DNA from 2 places in the Lacinutrix sp. MEBiC02595 genome. Region 1 is predicted to be linked to the other one. Evidence: riboswitches for the same ligand, from Rfam matches in the RefSeq annotation. Region 1 holds a riboswitch; the other holds the start of a gene.
The links. A riboswitch is a leader RNA that binds a small molecule or an ion and turns the genes downstream of it on or off. The one in region 1 is predicted to bind S-adenosylmethionine.
Positions count from the first base shown of each region.

Region 2: another riboswitch for S-adenosylmethionine. It lies ahead of ACVCZW_RS06905 (Na+/H+ antiporter NhaC family protein); the one in region 1 lies ahead of ACVCZW_RS06075 (homocysteine S-methyltransferase family protein).

Region 1 covers NZ_JBSHNU010000200.1:54,020-63,935, forward strand. The annotation lists gene epsC (serine O-acetyltransferase EpsC) at 1-665, shown strand, start outside; gene cysM (cysteine synthase CysM) at 665-1,555, shown strand; SAM riboswitch class I at 1,614-1,732, shown strand; gene ACVCZW_RS06075 (homocysteine S-methyltransferase family protein) at 1,785-2,786, shown strand; gene ACVCZW_RS06080 (antibiotic biosynthesis monooxygenase family protein) at 2,786-3,067, shown strand; gene metH (methionine synthase) at 3,067-5,742, shown strand; gene metF (methylenetetrahydrofolate reductase [NAD(P)H]) at 6,048-7,001, shown strand; gene ACVCZW_RS06095 (acyloxyacyl hydrolase) at 7,033-8,127, shown strand; gene ACVCZW_RS06100 (head GIN domain-containing protein) at 8,213-8,959, shown strand; gene ACVCZW_RS06105 (hypothetical protein) at 9,217-9,708, opposite strand.
Region 2 covers NZ_JBSHNU010000201.1:115,020-124,935, reverse strand. The annotation lists gene rpmH (50S ribosomal protein L34) at 57-218, opposite strand; gene ACVCZW_RS06910 (DUF2892 domain-containing protein) at 405-983, shown strand; gene ACVCZW_RS06905 (Na+/H+ antiporter NhaC family protein) at 987-2,297, opposite strand; SAM-I-IV-variant riboswitch at 2,344-2,439, opposite strand; gene ACVCZW_RS06900 (lytic transglycosylase domain-containing protein) at 2,599-3,528, opposite strand; gene ACVCZW_RS06895 (alpha/beta hydrolase) at 3,586-4,248, opposite strand; gene ACVCZW_RS06890 (N-acetyltransferase) at 4,367-4,663, shown strand; gene mtaB (tRNA (N(6)-L-threonylcarbamoyladenosine(37)-C(2))-methylthiotransferase MtaB) at 4,721-6,049, opposite strand; gene ACVCZW_RS06880 (ABC transporter substrate-binding protein) at 6,094-7,716, shown strand; gene ACVCZW_RS06875 (lysoplasmalogenase) at 7,721-8,440, opposite strand; gene ACVCZW_RS06870 (hypothetical protein) at 8,596-9,513, opposite strand; gene ACVCZW_RS06865 (GlmU family protein) at 9,540-9,916, opposite strand, start outside.

The sequences.
Region 1 (9,916 bases):
TATTTGAAAGTAGAGAAAAACAAAAAGAGGAATTAAAGTACTTAAAAGCAGTTTTTTTAAAATTTTCAACAGCACTTTCTGTAGAAAAAGGAGAGGCTATTTGGAAGTCTTTTTCTGAAAGATTACATCTAATTAAAAAGAAAATTGAGTTAGACGCCATTGCTGCAAAAGATAATGATCCAGCTTGTAAAAGTTTAAAGGAAGTGTATTTAGCATATCCGGGATTTCACGCTATAGCTGTGTATCGTTTAAGTCATGAGTTTTATAAATTAGATTTGCATATTCTTTCTAGAATGATGTCGGAGTATATTCATGGCATTACAGGAATTGATATTCATGCAGGAGCTACTATTGGTGATTCCTTTTTTATAGATCACGGAACAGGTGTTGTAATTGGCGAAACTGCAATTATTAAAAGTCAAGTTCAAATTTATCAAGGAGTTACTTTAGGCGGCATTCAAGTCAAAAAAAGTTTGGCATCCACAAAGAGGCATCCAACCATTGAAGATAATGTGACTATTTACGCAAATGCAACCATTCTTGGTGGCGATATTGTTATAGGAGCAAATAGTATTATAGGAGCAAATGTGTGGATTACACAATCTGTTCCAGAAAATTCATTAGTTACGTACCAATCTGAAATTAAAATTAAGACTAGAAAATAATGATAGAAGGAAAATCGATAACAGACTTAATTGGTAATACGCCTTTAATAGAAGCAACGCATATTTTACAAAAAGAAGGTGTACGACTATTTTTAAAACTAGAAGGGAAAAATCCTGGCGGAAGCGTTAAAGATAGAGCTGCTTATAATATGATTACCGAAGCCTTAAAACGTGGAGATATTAAAAAAGGGGATACTTTAGTGGAAGCTACAAGTGGTAATACCGGAATTGCCTTGGCATTTATAGCGCAACTTTTCGGATTAAATATGGTGCTTGTGATGCCAGAAAATTCTACACAAGAACGTATTAAAACGATGCGTGCTTATGGCGCGGAATTAATATTAACTTCGGTAGAAGTTGGTATAGAAGGTGCAAGAGATTTAGCAATCCAACTAGAAAAAGAAAAAGGATATTTCATGCTGAATCAATTTGCAAATGAGGATAATTGGAAAGCACATTACAAAACCACGGGCCCAGAAATCTGGAACGATACGAACGGCGAAATCACACATTTTGTTTCTGCAATGGGTACCACAGGAACCATTATGGGCGTTTCTACTTATTTGAAAGAGCAAAATAAAGACGTTGTAATTGTTGGTGCACAACCTAAAGATGGCGCGAAGATTCCGGGAATTCGTAAATGGCCAGAAGCCTATTTGCCAAAAATATTTAATGCTTCCAAAGTAGATCAAGTGGTAGATGTAAGTGAAGAAGATGCTAGAGCAATGACGAATCGTCTAGCAAAAGAAGAAGGCGTTTTTGCAGGAATGAGTAGTGGTGGATCTGTTGCTTCCGCATTAGAAATTGCAGCACAAATAGAAAAAGGAATTATTGTCGCTATTATCTGTGATATTGGTGATCGTTATATTTCCTCAGATTTATACGAATAAAAATTGGTAATCCTATTTTTATTCCCTTAATTTACACTTTAGTTCTTAATCGTATTGAATGTTATCACGAAAGGCAGAGGGATTAGACCCATTGAAGCCTTGGCAACCCTTTATAAAAAAGAAGGTGCTAAATTCTACTTTTTTCTGAATGTATTTCAGAAATTAGACAGATAACCACAAGTAATTACCTTACTTCCCTTCTGATGACATTTATATAATTTAATATAACATGTCTGATATCAAACACATTTTACAAAAACATATTTTAGTTCTCGATGGCGCGATGGGAACCATGCTTCAGCAATATAATTTTTCTGAAGAAGATTTTCGTGGCGAACGTTTTAAAGATTATCCTTCTTCTTTAAAAGGAAATAACGATTTACTATCGCTTACCCAACCAGAAGCAATTGCTACTATTCATGCTAAATATTTTGAAGCTGGAGCAGATATTGTAGAAACCAATACCTTTTCTGGAACTACAATCGCCATGGCAGATTATGATATGGAAGCTTTAGTATACGAGCTAAATTACGAGTCTGCTAAAATCGCTAAAAAAGTTGCGGAAGAATTCACCAAACAAAACCCAAGCAAACCTCGATTTGTCGCTGGAAGTATTGGGCCTACCAATAAAACAGCAAGTTTATCACCGGATGTAAATAGACCAGAATATAGAGCTATTACTTTTGAAGAATTACGCGTTGCATACAAACAGCAAGTAGAAGCGTTAATCGATGGCGGTGTAGATTTACTTTTAGTAGAAACCATTTTTGATACGCTAAATGCAAAAGCCGCATTATTTGCTATTGAAGAAGTGAAAGAAGCACGCAATATCGATATTCCAATAATGGTTTCGGGTACTATTACAGATGCTTCTGGTAGAACATTATCTGGACAAACCGTAGAAGCTTTTTTGACTTCCATTTCTCATATTCCTTTATTAAGTGTCGGATTTAATTGTGCTTTAGGAGCAGAACAGTTGAAACCTTATTTACAACGCTTATCCGATAAAACAGAATTTTTTACTTCTGCACATCCAAATGCAGGATTACCAAATGCTTTTGGGGAGTATGAAGAATCTCCAAAACAGATGCAAGCATATATTGAAGAATATTTACAAGACGATTTAATAAATATCATTGGTGGCTGTTGTGGCACAAGTCCGGAACATATTAAAGCCATAGCCGAAGTTGCTGCAAAGTACAAACCAAGAAAATTAGAAATCGAAGCATAATGGTATTAGAAGTTGCAATTTTAAATATAAGGGAAGGTGTTTCAGAAGAATTTGAAGAAACCTTCAAAAATGCAGAGGTAATAATTTCTTCTAGGAAAGGATACATTTCACATCAGCTTAAAAAATGTATCGAAGAAGAAGATAAATACATCTTATTAGTGCATTGGGAAACTTTAGAAGATCATGAAATAGGGTTTAGAAAATCGGAAGCATATCAAACATGGAAAAATTTATTGCATCATTTTTATCAACCATTCCCAACAGTAGAACATTATAAATAATGAAAAAAGCTAAAAATAAATACCTTACTCTTTCTGGGTTAGAACCATTGGTAGTTACTCCCGAAAGTAATTTTATTAATGTTGGAGAACGTACAAATGTTACTGGGTCACGTAAATTTCTTCGTTTAATTAAAGAAGAAAAATACGAAGAAGCATTAAGTGTTGCTAGAGATCAAGTAGAAGGAGGCGCACAAATTATTGATGTGAATATGGATGAAGGTATGCTGGACGGAAAGTATGCCATGGTGAAGTTTTTAAACCTGATAGCATCCGAACCAGATATTTCTCGTGTGCCATTAATGATTGATAGCTCCAAATGGGAAATCATTGAAGCAGGATTACAAGTAGCACAAGGAAAATGCGTCGTGAATTCTATCAGTTTAAAAGAAGGGGAAGCCGAATTTATTAGACAAGCAAAATTAGTAAAACGTTATGGTGCAGCTATAATTGTAATGGCTTTTGATGAAAACGGACAAGCAGATACGTATGAACGACGAATTGAAATTTGCGAACGCTCTTATAAAATATTGGTTGACATTGTCCACTTTGCACCTCAAGATATTATTTTCGATCCTAATATATTTCCTGTAGCAACAGGAATGGACGAGCATCGATTAAATGCACTAGATTTCTTTCGTGCTACCAAATGGATTCGTAAAAATCTGCCGTATGCAAATGTTTCCGGTGGTGTGAGCAATGTGTCCTTTTCTTTTCGAGGAAATAATACCGTTCGCGAGGCTATAAATGCTGCGTTTTTATATCATGCGATTCAACATGGAATGAATATGGGAATTGTAAATCCGACCATGTTAGAGGTTTATGATGAGATTGATAAAGATTTATTAACCCATGTTGAGGATGTTTTATTCGATAGAAGTGATGATGCCACCGAACGTTTATTAGATTTTGCAGAAACGGTAAAAGGAAATGTCAAAGAAGATGTTACCAAGGTTTTAGAATGGCGAAGTAATACGTTACAAGAAAGAATAACACACGCATTAGTAAAAGGGATTGATGCTTTTATTATCGAAGATGTAGAGGAAGCTAGGCAAATTGCAGAAAAACCCATCGAAGTGATTGAAGGGAATTTAATGATTGGAATGAGTGTGGTTGGAGATCTCTTTGGAAGCGGAAAAATGTTCTTACCACAAGTAGTGAAATCCGCTCGTGTTATGAAAAAAGCTGTTGCCTATTTACAACCATTTATTGAAGCGGAAAAAGATGGGAAACAAGAATTTGCAGGTAGAATACTAATGGCGACCGTAAAAGGCGATGTACATGATATTGGTAAAAATATTGTAAGTGTTGTTTTAGGTTGTAATAATTATGAAATCATCGATTTGGGCGTTATGGTTCCGCCAGAAAAAATAGTAGAAATTGCCATTAAAGAAAAGGTAGATATTATTGGTTTAAGTGGATTGATTACTCCTTCGTTAGATGAGATGGTTTATGTTTCCAAGTCCTTAGAAAAAAAGAATATTACCATTCCAATAATTATAGGTGGCGCAACAACATCTCGTGCACATACTTCGGTGAAAATTGCGCCAAACTATAGCAATACAGTCGTGCATATTAATGATGCGTCGAGAGCGGTAACTGTAGTTGGTCAGTTGTTAAACAAAAACAATAAAATATATAAAGAGCAAATACGTGAAGAATATAATAAGTTTAGAGCGCAGTTTTTAAGCAGAACAACAAAGAAAGAATACGTCTCGATAGAAGACGCTAGAAAAAACAAGTTTCAAATAGATTGGAATACGTCTCAAATTACAAAACCAAAACAATTAGGGATTCAAGATTTTCAAGATTTTGATATCACCAAATTAGAAGCATTTATCGATTGGTCTCCATTTTTTAGAAGTTGGGATTTACATGGAAAGTATCCAGATATTTTAACCGATGAGGTAGTTGGCGAACAGGCAACCGATCTTTTTAAAGACGCACAAGAATTATTACAACGTGTATTTAACGAAAAGCTTTTAAAAGCGAAGGCGATTTTCGGATTGTTTCCAGCAAACACGGTAAATGATGATGATATTGAAGTAGAAGCATCTCAAGAGAAAACATTAAATTTTCTAACGCTACGTCAGCAATCTAGAAAAGCAGCAGGAAAACCAAATATTGCATTGGCAGATTTTATTGCTCCTAAAGAAACAGGAAGAGAAGATTATATGGGCGCATTTTGTGTGTCTACAGGATTTGGAACTGCAGAGCTCGCAAAACAATTTGAAGATGCACATGATGATTATAATTCGATTATGATAAAAGCATTAGCAGATCGTTTAGCAGAAGCTTTTGCAGAATATTTACATAAAAAAGTAAGAACAGATTATTGGAGTTATGCGCATAACGAAAACTTAAGCAACCAAGATTTAATTAAGGAAACATATAAAGGTATTCGTCCAGCTCCTGGTTATCCTGCTTGTCCAGATCATTTAGAAAAGCAAACTATTTGGAAACTTTTAAACGTGGAAGAAGCTATTGGTGTTCAGTTAACAGAAAGTCTAGCGATGTGGCCAGCAGCAAGTGTTAGTGGTTATTATTTTGCAAATCCGGAAGCTAGATATTTTGGACTAGGGAAAATTAAGGAAGACCAATTAGAGGATTATGCAAAAAGAAGAAGCATAAGTATAGAAGAAGCACAAAAATGGTTGAGTCCGAATTTAGCGGATTAGAATTCCTGCGCAGGCAGGAATCTCATTGCAAATAAGCACAGCATCTTGGAAAGAAAAAAACATAGCGGATACCTGCGTTAGGGATTGTAGCGGCATCCTTTTTATGTCAGTTCGAGTGCTGCGACTGCAAGGAGTATAGTATCGAGAACCAGTAAAAAGATATAGCGAAAAGCGCGACGTTTTGCGATCCTGCAAGGCTTGTGCCAATTTATTTGGCATCTAAACCTGGCAGGTATGAGCAAAAGGTAACGCCCAAAAGAAATAAATAATAATTTAATGAGATACCTGCCTTCGCTGGCATTATTATGAAAGTAATCGAACACATAAAAAATGCAAACGGGAAAACGTTATTTTCGTTTGAAATTATTCCGCCAAAAAAAGGAAAGAACATTCAGGATTTATATGATAATATTGATCCTTTAATGGAATTTAAACCACCTTTTATAGATGTTACCACTTCTAGAGAAGAATACATTTACATAGAGAAACAAGGACTTTTAGATCGTAAAATCACTAGAATGCGTCCTGGTACTGTTGGTATTTGTGCGGCAATTAAACATAAATATGATGTAGATACGGTGCCTCATGTGTTGTGTGGTGGTTTTAGTAAAGAGGAAACCGAGTACTTATTGGTCGATTGTCATTATTTAGGAATTAATAATGTAATGGCTTTGCGCGGCGATGCGATGAGTCATCAAAAATACTTTGAAGCGCAAAAAGGTGGACATATGTACGCGAGGGATTTGGTGGCACAGATTCAGAATTTGAATTGCGGACAATACCTACACGATGTTTTGGAGGTCGATGATAAGTCCGATTTCTGTATTGGTGTTGCCGGTTATCCCGAAAAACATATTGAAGCACCTTCTTTGCAAACGGATTTAAAACGCTTAAAAGAAAAGGTAGATACTGGAGCAGATTATGTGGTGACGCAAATGTTTTTTGATAATGAAAAATATTTTCAGTTTGTAGATGCTGCAAAAAAAGCGGGAATAAACGTGCCAATTATACCAGGAATAAAACCGATTGCTGTAAAAAGACATTTGCAATTATTGCCTCAGGTTTTTAAAATAGATTTACCAGAAGATTTAATTCAGGCAGTAGATAATTGCACAGATAATAAGCAAGTTAGAGAAGTTGGTGTTGCATGGGCCATTCAGCAATCTAAGGAGCTGCAAGATGCAGGAGTTCCTGTGCTTCATTATTATTCTATGGGAAAAAGTGATAATATAAAAACGATTGCTTCGGCTTTATTTTAAATTTTATATTTTTGCGCTCTAATTAAATTTAATGAAGCGTTTATTAACCTACATTTTTTGCCTTTTTTGTGCTTGTGTTTTTTCGCAAGAAAAGAAAGCTACAGATTCTTATTTTGATGTAAATTATTTCTCAGGAAATATTGCTTTACATAATACCGATATTTCGCATTTAATTAAAGGACATCCGGAAGGTTTTATTGTCAGTTGGAATACCAAAACCTTTGGAGAAGAAGATTGGCAACAACGTTATAATTATCCGGATTACGGATTTTCTCTAGCTTATCAAGATTTAAAAAATAGCGTGCTTGGTAACAATGTTTCTATTTATGCACATTACAATTTTTATTTTTTAAAACGGAACTTAATGTTTCGTATTGGTCAAGGTTTGGGGTATACTTCTAATCCGTATGATAAAGTAGACAACCATAAAAATGTTGCTTTTGGTTCTAGTATTTTAAGTAGTACCTATGCGATGCTTAATTACAAAAAAGAGCGCATTTTTGATAGGTTTGGTTTGCAAGCAGGTGTTTCCTTAATTCATTATTCTAATGCGAATGTGAAAGCGCCAAATGCGAGTGTGAATACTATTGCTTTTAATGTTGGTGTGACTTATAATCTAGACGAAGAAGATCCCGAATTTAAAAGTACTTTAACGAAAGAGAAATTCACGCAACCTATAAAATATAATATTGTTTTTAGAAGTGGAGTGAATGAAAGTGATGTTGTAGGTACAGGTCAGTTTCCTTTTTATATTGTTTCGGCATATGCCGACAAACGTTTAAATCATAAAAGCGCGATTCAATTAGGAACCGATGTTTTCTTCTCTACTTTTTTAAAGGAACACATAAAATATAGAGCTGCTGCTTTTCCAGAAGAAGGTGAAGATGGTACTGCAGATTATAAACGTGTTGGTGTTTTTGCTGGTCACGAGTTATTTATAAATAAAATGTCGTTAGAAACACAGTTTGGTTACTATGTTTATTACCCTTATGATTTTGAAGGAAGAACCTATCTTAGAATTGGTTTAAAACGTTATTTTGGTGAAAAATGGTTCGCTGCTTTAACCTTGAAGTCTCATGGTGCAAAAGCCGAAGCTGTAGAACTTGGTGTTGGGATTAGATTATAAATACTCGTTTTTTCGGACTTGCTTTGAAATACTTGTAAAATAAATTATAAACGGATTTTGCGTCGTAGCGCGGAAAGATATAAAGATGAAAAAAATAGTATATATATTAATAGTTGCCATTTTGTTTTCTTGCAATAGCGAAGATGCAAATGATTGCTTTCAAAAGTCAGGAAAAATAGTACAAGAGGAAGTGATGCTTTCTTCCTTTGAAAAAATTCTAGTACATAGAGATATAGAGTTGATATTAAAACAAGGAGTCACTTTTCAAGTCGTTATTGAGACTGGTGAAAATTTATTAAATGATGTAGAAGCAAAAGTGGTAGCTAATGAATTACAGCTTACCGATAAGAATACCTGTAACTACGTTCGGGATTATGGTATCACTAAAGTGTATGTCACCGCTCCAAATATTACAGCTATTAGAAGCTCTACACAATATGATATTTCTAGTGATGGTGTTTTAAACTATACCCATTTAGAATTGTTTTCAGAAGATTTTAATGTGCCAGAAAGTTTTACTGTTGGCGATTTTAAACTACAGGTAAATACACAGAGCTTAAGCGTAGTTGGGAATAATATTTCTTCCTTTTATATTTCTGGGACAACGGAAGCATTATACGTTGGATTTTTCTCAGGAACAGGGCGTTTTCAAGGCGAAGACTTAATCGCTCAAGATGTAGAAATCTACCATAGAGGAACCAATGATATTCTTGTAAATCCGCAAGCATCTATTACAGGAGAAATTAGAAGTACAGGAGATGTGGTTGCGTATCACCAACCAGCACTTGTGACTGTGGAAGAATTTTATGATGGAAAATTGATTTTTAGATAGGTTTACGTTGTGTTGGTACACGTTTTTTTTATAATTTTTACTATATTTTCTATTTGTTAAAGTTTCGTTTTTAGGTTTATCAAGAACATTCTCGAGATAATAATACACATTAAAACCTAAGCAATAATTAATTTTATTAAAGATTTCTAAGACTCCTAATTTGGTTTGCCGATAAACGTCTTGTCCAAGTTTTACGCCTATTTTATTTTTATCCAAACCAGTATAAATAGCGAATGTGCCATCTTCATGTTTTATGGTTATACGATTCCTTTTACTAGTATATACTTTGTTATTGTACTGTTATTTTTATGTTTGTTAATGATTCTAATCACTTTTCCTTTTCTCATGCTACATATAGTGTCTGCTTTCTTTGAGTACACTACAAAAGATTTCCAGTCTATTGGTTTTTCGTTTTGAAAATAGGTTTCACCTAAATAAGATGCTTCCATAATTGTTATGTCCTTTTCATTAATAAAGGGTAAGCTATATTTTATAGATGTATTTACTTTAGGATTAGAATCGCGTTTGTCATATGAATTTGTTAAAAGTTTGAACTCTAGTCTTAAAGAATTAGTGTCTAGAACGTTTTTAGAATAAAAGAAATCGATACTATTATCGGATTGTCTTTCGAAGATAATTTCTATGTTAACCTTGTTTTGAGCCGAAATGATTGGAGTGATAAGTAATAAACATAGGAATAGTAATTTTTTTTGTATTATAAGAATTTTGTTTAACGTTCTTGTATACACTTAGTTGTGTTGGGTGGAATTCATCTAGTAAAAGAAAACGAACCAGAGAAAATTCGGATTGAACTTTCCAAGTAAGTGAGAACCTAACAATTAATTATAAACGCCGTTGTGCAACGCATTATTCCCATTGCATGTGTAAAATTATTCTTTCTCTATTGAATGGTTTGTTACATTTTCCCTCTTTAATCGTTATGATAATATACCAACC
Region 2 (9,916 bases), on a different contig from region 1:
TAAAAAAAGGCGTTACACCTAAGTAACGCCTTTTATATATTAACAATTGTTAATCATTATTTTTTATGTCTTGTTTCCGTTGATACAGACAATTTCTTTCTTCCTTTAGCTCTTCTACGTGCAAGTACTTTTCTTCCATTAGCAGATGCCATTCTTTCTCTGAAACCGTGTTTGTTTCTTCTCTTTCTTTTTGATGGTTGGAACGTTCTTTTTGGCATTGTCTTATTTTTTTAAATCTTCTTAATTATAAATTTTCTCAGTGTTGAGTTTCCTCAAATGTGCGCGCAAATATACAAAGCCTTTTTTATTTAACAAACCAAAATATAAATATTTTTTTGAAATTTATAAAGCAGTGTTTTTCATAAAAATTTAGTTTCTTTGTAATCCACAAATTTTAGTAAAAAATGTACAACAAAAATTTCAAGTTAATTATTGCCGCAGGTATAATAGGAGTCGCTGTTTGGCAGTTTATAGAAGGTTATATTGGTAATGGTATTATGTTTATTTTACTGTCGTTAATCTTCATTTTCTTATACTTTAAAAACGAAATTATTTTATTAGCTTTTTTAAAATTACGTAAGCAAGATTTTGAAGGAGCCAACAAATGGTTAGATAAAATTAAAAATCCGACGGCTGCTTTAGTGAAAAAACAGGAAGGTTATTTTAATTACCTTAAAGGTATTATGGTTAGCCAAACCGATATGGGCGAAGCTGAAAAACGTTTTAAAAAGGCTATTACTCTTGGTTTATCTATGGATCATGATTTAGCGATGGCAAAATTAAATTTAGCTGGTATTGCTTTTACTAAAAGAAGGAAGCAAGAAGCACAAATTCTTTTAAAGGAAGCTGAAAAATTAGACAAGCGCGATATGCTAAAAGATCAGATTAAAATGATGAAAGATAATATGAAGCGCGCACAAGCACCAAATCAACATTATGGTCAAGGTGGTTCTATGCGTTCGCAAAAAAGAAAAAGTAGATAATTCTTATTGAATTACCTGTTTTTTATTCGTTCTAAAAAAAATAAATAAAATGGTACTTACTAATAGTAATAGTAAGTACCATGTATTTTCTACCAAATCGATATAGCTAATTTTGCTTTGAGAAAAGCTTAAAATCATTAAGACTTGTGCCCCATAAGGCAATAGTCCTTGCGTAATACAAGCAAAAACATCTAGAATAGAAGCTGTTTTCTTATTATCTAAAGCATATTCATCATTAATAGTTTTAGCAATAGACCCCGCTATAATAATAGATACCGTATTATTAGCAATAGCAACATTTATGGTACTTACTAAGCCTGCAATACCAAATTGAGCAGATTTTTTACTTTTAATTAAGGTTTTAATTTTATTTAAAACATACTCTATTCCTCCATTTTTTTCTACTAAAGCAGCCAAACCTCCTGTTAATAAAGAAAGTAAAAATATTTCGGTCATACTAGTAAACCCAGAATATGCAATTTTGGTAGATTCTATCAGTGTAAAGTCTCCATAAAACAAGCCTAATATACCTCCAGAAATAATTCCTAAAAGAAGGGTTACAAAAACATTTACTCCAAAAACGGAAAGTATAATAACTAAAATATAAGGTAGTATTTTTATTACAGAGTAGTTGTAAATTACATCTTCCGTAATATTACTTTCCAAATCAAAACCTTGAACCACTAAAATTATAGAAGTAATAATAGCTGCTGGAAGTGCTATTTTTATATTCTCTTTAAACTTATCACTCATTTTACAACCCAGAGATTGTGTTGCTGCAATAGTAGTATCAGATATTACCGACAAATTATCTCCAAACATAGAACCACCTAGTAATGCACCACAAAGTACTGCTAGCGATGTTCCTCCTTGATCTGCAATTCCTATAACAATTGGTGCTAAGGTAACAATCGCACCTACTGAGGTTCCCGTAGAAACAGATAAAAAAGCTGCAATAATAAACACACCAAAATAAATATACTCAATAGCTATAAAGTCTAAACCTAGATTTACAATAGCATCCACACTTCCTGTAGCTTTAGTAATAGCCGCAAAAGCTCCTGCTAATAAATAGATTAAACACATGGTTAGTATTTTATCATCTCCACAGCCTTTTAAAAGGGTTTTAATTTTAGAGTTAACCGATTGTTTAAACATTAAAAAGGCGACTATAATACCCAAGATAACTGCTATAGGAGCTGGAAGTGCATAAAAGTCGTTTTGGTATAAACCAACGCCTAAAAAAGTAAATACAAATACAAATAAGGGAATTAGTGCTTTAAAACTTGGTGTAATGTGATTAGGTTTTGCCATTTTTCTTTTTAATGTTAAGAAGACAAAAAGCAAATAGAGAAGAAATTGAATTAACATTTTTTCCAAAATATTGGCTTATCGCTTTAGCACCTTGCTTGTTATTGCAGGTTGCTATCTCCTTTCGAGATTCTTGATAATTAATTTAAGTCGGCAAATATATAGGAATAAATACTTGGTACGCCCTTAAATTAGATAATTTTAACAAACTATTTAGTAAATGAAAGATTGCTTCATTTTTAAACAAAAAAAAGGAATAGCTTTACACTTAAAGCTATTCCTTTTTTTATAAACACCTATTTATTTAAGGGTTCGTTTTATAATACCCTTCACGCGGAATATCTATTAAATATTTTTTTCTAGATGCGTTATTTAATTTTGGTTCACGCAACCACGGATTGTGTATTTTAAGAATTTTGTAGTTTATACCAAATCCTTTAGCAAAACTTGCAAAATCGGTTACCACAGTATCTACTTCTACTTTATAAGTAGGTATATAACTATAAAGATCTTTATCTCTAAAATTAAAACCATATTTATCTGGATGACTTAAAATTTCTTTTAATGCCACAATTCTAAATACATAACGCCCCGTTTCTTCTCCTAAAAGTAAATCGTAATAACCAGAGACATCTTGTTCTTTTAACCTTCGTGCCATTCCAGCCATTCCAGCATTATATCCAGCAGCTGCAAGCGTCCAAGAGCCTAATTTCTCTTTAGATTTTTTTAAGTACACACAAGCAACCTCTGTTGCTAATTCAATATTATAGCGTTCATCTACATTATCATTTACTTCTAAACCATATTCTCTTCCGGTACCTTTCATTATTTGCCAAACCCCACTTGCTCCAGCATGTGATCTTGCATTTGTTAGTCCGCTCTCAATAACTGCTAAGTATTTAAAATCGTCAGGAATACCATGTTTTGCAAGAATAGGTTCTATTATAGGAAAGTATTTTCGTGCACGTTTAAACATTAAAAACCCATTAGATTGCCAGTATGTATTTACTAACAATTCTCTATCCATACGTTCTAAAATATCTGGATTATGTAATGGGACTTGCTCTCCTGCAAAATCCAAATAACTAGGGACTTGTAACGCGTAAACGTTATAATCGTTTATTATCTTTTTTTCAAAATTCTCATCCGTTGGCGCATCTTGCAATGCAAAAACACACATCCCGCATATCCCAAATAACCCAACTAGTGCGAGTGCATTTTTAATCCTTTTCATAGTCCTTGATTTTTTTTTATAAAGTTAAATAATATCTAGCAAAATTTACGCCAGAAATTACTGTAATATCAATTTTGGCAAATTTTCATTAAACCACTTATATTTATTAATAATCATGATATGCGTTCCTCCTTTAACAGTGATACAATCTGTAATATGTTTATATGGAAAAACCATGTCTTTATCCCCATGAATATGAATCACTCCTGGTATTGGTTTATCTTGCTGCCAACATACTACTTGCTCAATTGCCCAATCTAAATAGGCAGTGCTAGTTACTGACATATATTTTTTATAAAGCTCTACTCTTTTCGCCACACTTTTACCAAATGTATATTTTGCTATGGCATCTATATTACCAGCTAAACTAGTTGGTAAAATTTTATAAGCTTTGGTATGCTTTGCAAGTTTCATACGTTTTGGCAACTCATGCATAGTTTTCACAGAAGATACAACAAAAAGTTTTCGTAGCTTAATATGCTTACTCATTTCTTGCACTAAGATACCTCCAAAAGAAACACCTAGTAAAACCACATTATCCTCTTTAATAAAAAGCGTCATACGTTTTGCATAATCACTTATAGATTCATTTTTATGAGGAATTACCCATTCTAACCAATGTATTTGAAACTGGTCTTCTGGCAATTTTATATTTTCAAAAATAGTAGGATTAGCAGCCATTCCAGGCATTAAATACACATGTATAAGTTCTTGATTCATTAGTTTTTAAGTTCTTAATAACTATAAATAACCGATTAATTTTCGTAAATTTACTGCACAAAACTATGCAAAAAAGTTTTGACTCCTTATTTTTCTATTGAATTAAAACAAATTAATTATGATTGATGCAGCTGAATTAATTGATAATGACTTCTTACGTCAATATGAATTAAAAATTGAAGATGAATTAGCAAAAATTGAATATTCCCTTCAAGAAAGAAAAATATTTTTAACCAAACTTATAATTCCTGAAAACTTATTTTCTGAAGATTTTCAAAATGAATTTATAGTACTTGTTCTAAAAAATATTGAAGAAAGAAACCTAAGCGTTGTTCCTACCAGTCCGGAAATAGCCAAGTTTATTAGAAAAAATAGGCAATACAAAAGCATGTTACCTGTAGGTTTAAGAATTTAACAAGTATCTAATTACTTGTTTACTATTAAAAAACGGAAGCAAATGCTTCCGTTTTTTTTATACCAATTCTTTTATAAAATCAAACCGTACTATTCCGTCATCATCAATTTTAGTAAGTGTTACGTCTTGTAATGTATTTACTAATTCAGGATTCCAAGGTGCTTTCACTTTTACATAGTTTTCTGTAAAACCATGAATATATCCTTCTTTATTCTCACTTTCAAATAAAACCCTTCTAGAACTACCAATCTGGCTTTCATAATATGCTCTTCTTTTCTTTACAGACAAACCACGTAACATTTTACTACGTTTTGCTCGCACGTTTTTAGGTACTTCATCTTCCATAGTAGCTGCAACGGTATTATCTCTTTCCGAATACGTAAAAACGTGTAAATAAGAAATATCTAGTTCATTTAAAAAGTTATAGCTTTCTAAAAACATGTCGTCTGTTTCACCAGGAAAACCAACAATTACATCCACACCAATACACGCATGTGGCATCACTTGTTTTATTCTGCTAACGCGATCTACATACAATTCTTTCATGTATCTTCTTCGCATTAGTTTTAAAATCTCATTGCTTCCGCTTTGCAAAGGAATATGAAAATGAGGAACAAAAGTTCTACTTTTAGCAACAAAATCTATGGTTTCATTTTTAAGTAAATTAGGTTCGATAGAAGAAATACGTAAACGCTCTATACCTTCTACTTGGTCTAACGCCTGAACAAGCTCATAGAACGTGTGTTCATGCTTTTTATTACCAAATTCCCCTTTACCATAATCACCAATATTAACGCCGGTAAGTACAATTTCTTTAATACCTTTTTCTGAAATTTCTTTTGCATTTTTAAGTACATTCAAAAGTTCATCACTTCTAGAAATACCTCGTGCTAAAGGAATGGTACAATAAGTACATTTATAATCACAACCATCTTGTACTTTTAAAAAAGCACGTGTTCTGTCGCCAATAGAATAGCTACCCACATAAAAGTCTGCTTCTTCAATTTCGCAAGAATGCACTTCTCCAAAATCATTTTTAGAAAGATCATTTATATAATCTGTGATTTTAAATTTTTCGGTGGCACCGAGCACTAAATCGACACCATGCACATCTGCCAACTCCTGTGGTTTAAGCTGTGCATAACAACCTACTGCCGCAACAAAGGCATCTGGATTACTCTTTTGCGCTTGTTTCACGATCGTTTTAAATCGTTTGTCTGCATTTTCTGTTACAGAACATGTATTAATCACATATATATCCGCCTTTTCCTTAAAATCTACGCGATCAAAACCTTCATCGTTAAAGTTTCTTGCGATAGTAGATGTTTCCGAAAAATTAAGTTTACAACCTAAAGTATAAAATGCGACTTTTTTAGTAACGTTCATTCTTGTATTTTTACCAAGTTGCAAATTTACAACTAATAAACTATATGTTAAAACAGATTAAACTCTTTATAAAAGTTACTTTGAATAAGTACGCATTATTTTTTGGTGTTTTTGTATTATACTCTTGTCAAGAAAACACAAATAATACATCTTCTGTATTTAGATATAACGAACATAAAAATATTGGTTCTTTAGATCCGGCTTTTGCGAAAGACAATGCCGATATTTGGGCCATTAATCAACTTTTTAATGGTTTAGTACAAATGGATGAAGACTTAAACGTGCAACCTTGTATTGCTAAAAGTTGGTCTATTTCTCCCGATGCCCTTACCTACTCTTTTACACTTCGCGAGGATGTAAATTTTCATAAACATATTCTTTTTGGAAAAGATTCTACTAGAACTGTTATAGCTGATGATTTTGAATACAGCTTAAATCGTCTAAAAGATAAAAAAGTAGCCTCGTCTGGAAGTTGGGTTTTAAATAAAGTCGAAAATTTTAAAGCTATAAACGATTCGATTTTTCAGATACAATTAAAACAACCTTTTCCTGCTTTTTTAGGATTGCTTACCATGAAATATTGTTCTGTAGTACCAAAAGAGATTGTTACTCATTATGGTAGTGACTTTAGAGCAAACCCAATTGGAACTGGTCCTTTTGTCTTTAAACGTTGGGAAGAAAATATTAAACTCGTTTTTAGAAAGAATTCCAATTATTTTGAAAAAGATGCTGAAGGATACACCTTGCCCTATCTGGAAGCAGTTGCTATTACTTTTTTGCCTGATAAGCAAAGTGAATTTTTACAATTTGCGCAAGGAAATTTAGATTTTGTATCTGGCTTAGACGCTTCGTATAAAGATGAAATTTTAACGGCTACTGGTACACTTCGTGAGTTATACGCTGCTGATGTTCATATGATTCGCGGTCCATATTTAAACACAGAATATCTTGGTTTTTACATGGAAAGTGATGCCATAGAAATACAATCTAAAATCCTTAGACAAGCTGTAAATTATGGTTTTGACAGAAAGAAAATGATGACCTATTTAAGAAATGGGATTGGTATTCCTGCAAATGGTGGTTTTATTCCGAAAGGACTCCCTGGTTATAATGCGAATACTGGTTATAATTATCAGCCAGAAAAGGCAAGAAATTTGGTTGCACAATATATAAAGGAAACCGGAAACAAAAATCCGGAGATAACACTTACTACCACTGGAAATTATTTAAGCTTTTGTGAATATATTCAAAGAGAGCTAAAAAAAACAGGATTAAATATTAAGGTAGATGTGGTTCCTGCTTCTGCCTTAAAAGAAGCAAAGGCGAATGGAAAAACTGACATGTTTAGAGCGAGTTGGGTCGCCGATTATCCGGATGCAGAAAATTACCTTTCGTTATATTACAGCAAGAATTTTGCGCCAAACGGACCGAATTACACCCATTTTAAAAACGAGCAATTTGACCTTTGGTATGAACAAGCTTTTACGGAAACAAATACTTTACACAGAGAAAAACTATATGCTAAAATGGATTCTTTAGTAATGCAAGAATCTCCTATAATTGCTATGTTTTATGATGAAGTGGTACGTTTTACAAGAAAAGAAGTACATGGCTTGGGTATAAATCCAATTAATTTATTAGAATTAAAACAAGTATCTAAAAATTAATCCATTAGATTCCTAATCTAACATCTTCATAAAAGCTATTTTCTGTTTTATTTTTTTCTTCAATAATACCCATTACGATTAAATATTGGGAAATACCATAGAATAAGATAACCGTTATATAATCATAAAAAAAGTTATTATGATAGAACTGCGCTAAAACGGCTATAGAATCTGCCATAACAGAAAATAAAATTCCAATACCAACCGTTAAGTAACTTTTAGTATCTACTCCAGATTTTCTTAAATAAGCAAATTGCAAGGTAAGCATTGCTACAAACAAGTAAATTAAGACAGGAAAAAAATACTTCCCTAAATTATCATATATAATATTTAACACAACAAATATGTAAACAAAGCAAAAAACAACGATTGGAAGTAGTCTAACTAATTTAAAATCATTTTGATTAGAAAATCTAAAAGTATAAAACAGTTTTCCCAAAATAAAACCTAACATTCCTAAAGAAAAAAGAAAAGAAACGTCTTTAAATATTAAAAAGATATCTCCTAAAAGAAAAAAGAATAAGGCTAAAATCATGAAAACAAACTTTTTCTTAGAATTTTCTTTAGCATTAATCCAATAAAACAAAGCTAAAGAAATCACTATTAAAGGCTTGGTAATAAATCGAAAAGGAATGGTATCCAGTCCTAATTTTACTATTATATCAATTATAAGAATGGAAAAATATAGAACGGAAAAGTATAATTTATTTTTTAAAATAAACATAAATATGTAATGGCTAAGTATTATTTTAAGCTTTGGGACTTAATTTACAGCAACTTAAACCAAAAAACAATAACTACCTATCTAAAAATAAAAAAAATCAATTAATTTAGAATTATTATATATAAAATACTAAAAGAAACAACGCATTGGAAGCACTAATTGGTGAAGAAATAATACAAATCATCTCCTCCTTTTCCTTTTGGCCTAGCGGAAGAAAAGTAACCCGATTTTAAGTCGTCATTAAGCATAAAACTATAATCATCATACTTTGAGTTTATAGGTTCTTCTAATAACTGTGCTTCACCAAAAGTACCATCTTCAAGAAATTCACTTTTATAAATATCCATCTTCCCTTTTCCTTCTGGTCTATTCGATGAAAAATATAGCGCATTATCTTTTCCTATAAACGGAAAAAGTTCTTTTTTTCTAGTGTTTACTTTTGAACCTAAATTTTCTGGTTTTCCAAATACATTATTTTCATTAATAGTAACTCTAAAAATATCTGTACCACCAAGAGTACCACGCATAGTAGACACAAAATACATGTACTTACCATCGGGACTAACGGCAGGATGACCATAAGAAGATCTTGGATTACAAAAAGATGGTACTTTAAAATTTGTCCACCCAATACCTTCTACATATTCACCTATTTCAATTCGTAATTTAGAAGCTTTTTGGGATAAATTAGCGTTTCTTGTTGTATTATAAACATTGGTAGTAATCGCAATGTATTTTTTATCTGTAGTATAAAAAGCGGACGCTGACATATTAAAAGCAGAACGATTGAACTTACTTGGCAAGGGAACAACATTAATAATTTCTCCTTCCCCATCTATTTCACCTTGATATAAAGTTACTAATGGTGTATCATTAAGGAATTCTTGTTTCCCTCTTTTGTTTAATAGATTAGATGTAAAAACAATTTTGTTATCTTCTAAATAAGAAACTCCAAAGTGATTGTTTTCATCATTAACTTCTAAATTAACAATTTTAATTGTACCGTTTTGCGCAACCCCTTTAATAGTAATGCATGAAAGCACTATAAAACAAACCCAAAATGTATTTCTCATAAATAATTAGTACAATAGTAAATAACTTAATAACTACTTCGCCATTTTTTAGTGTCTTCAAAAACATGCTCTAAAATTGCTTTATCCTCTTCTGTAAAGTCAATATCTCTTCTAGACATAACTACAGAAGCCACTTCAAAAGCTTTTTTAGTTAAGTATGTTGTAAAACCGCTATTTCCTCCCCAGGAAAAACTTGGCACAAAATTTCTTGGAAAACCGCTTCCAAATATATTTGCACAAACTCCAACAACTGTGCCAGTATTAAACATGGTATTAATACCACATTTACTGTGATCTCCCATCATAAGCCCACAAAACTGCAAACCTGTTCTTGCAAAACCTTCCGTTTCATAACTCCAGAGTCTAACTTCTGCGTAATTATTTTTTAAATTAGAATTGTTTG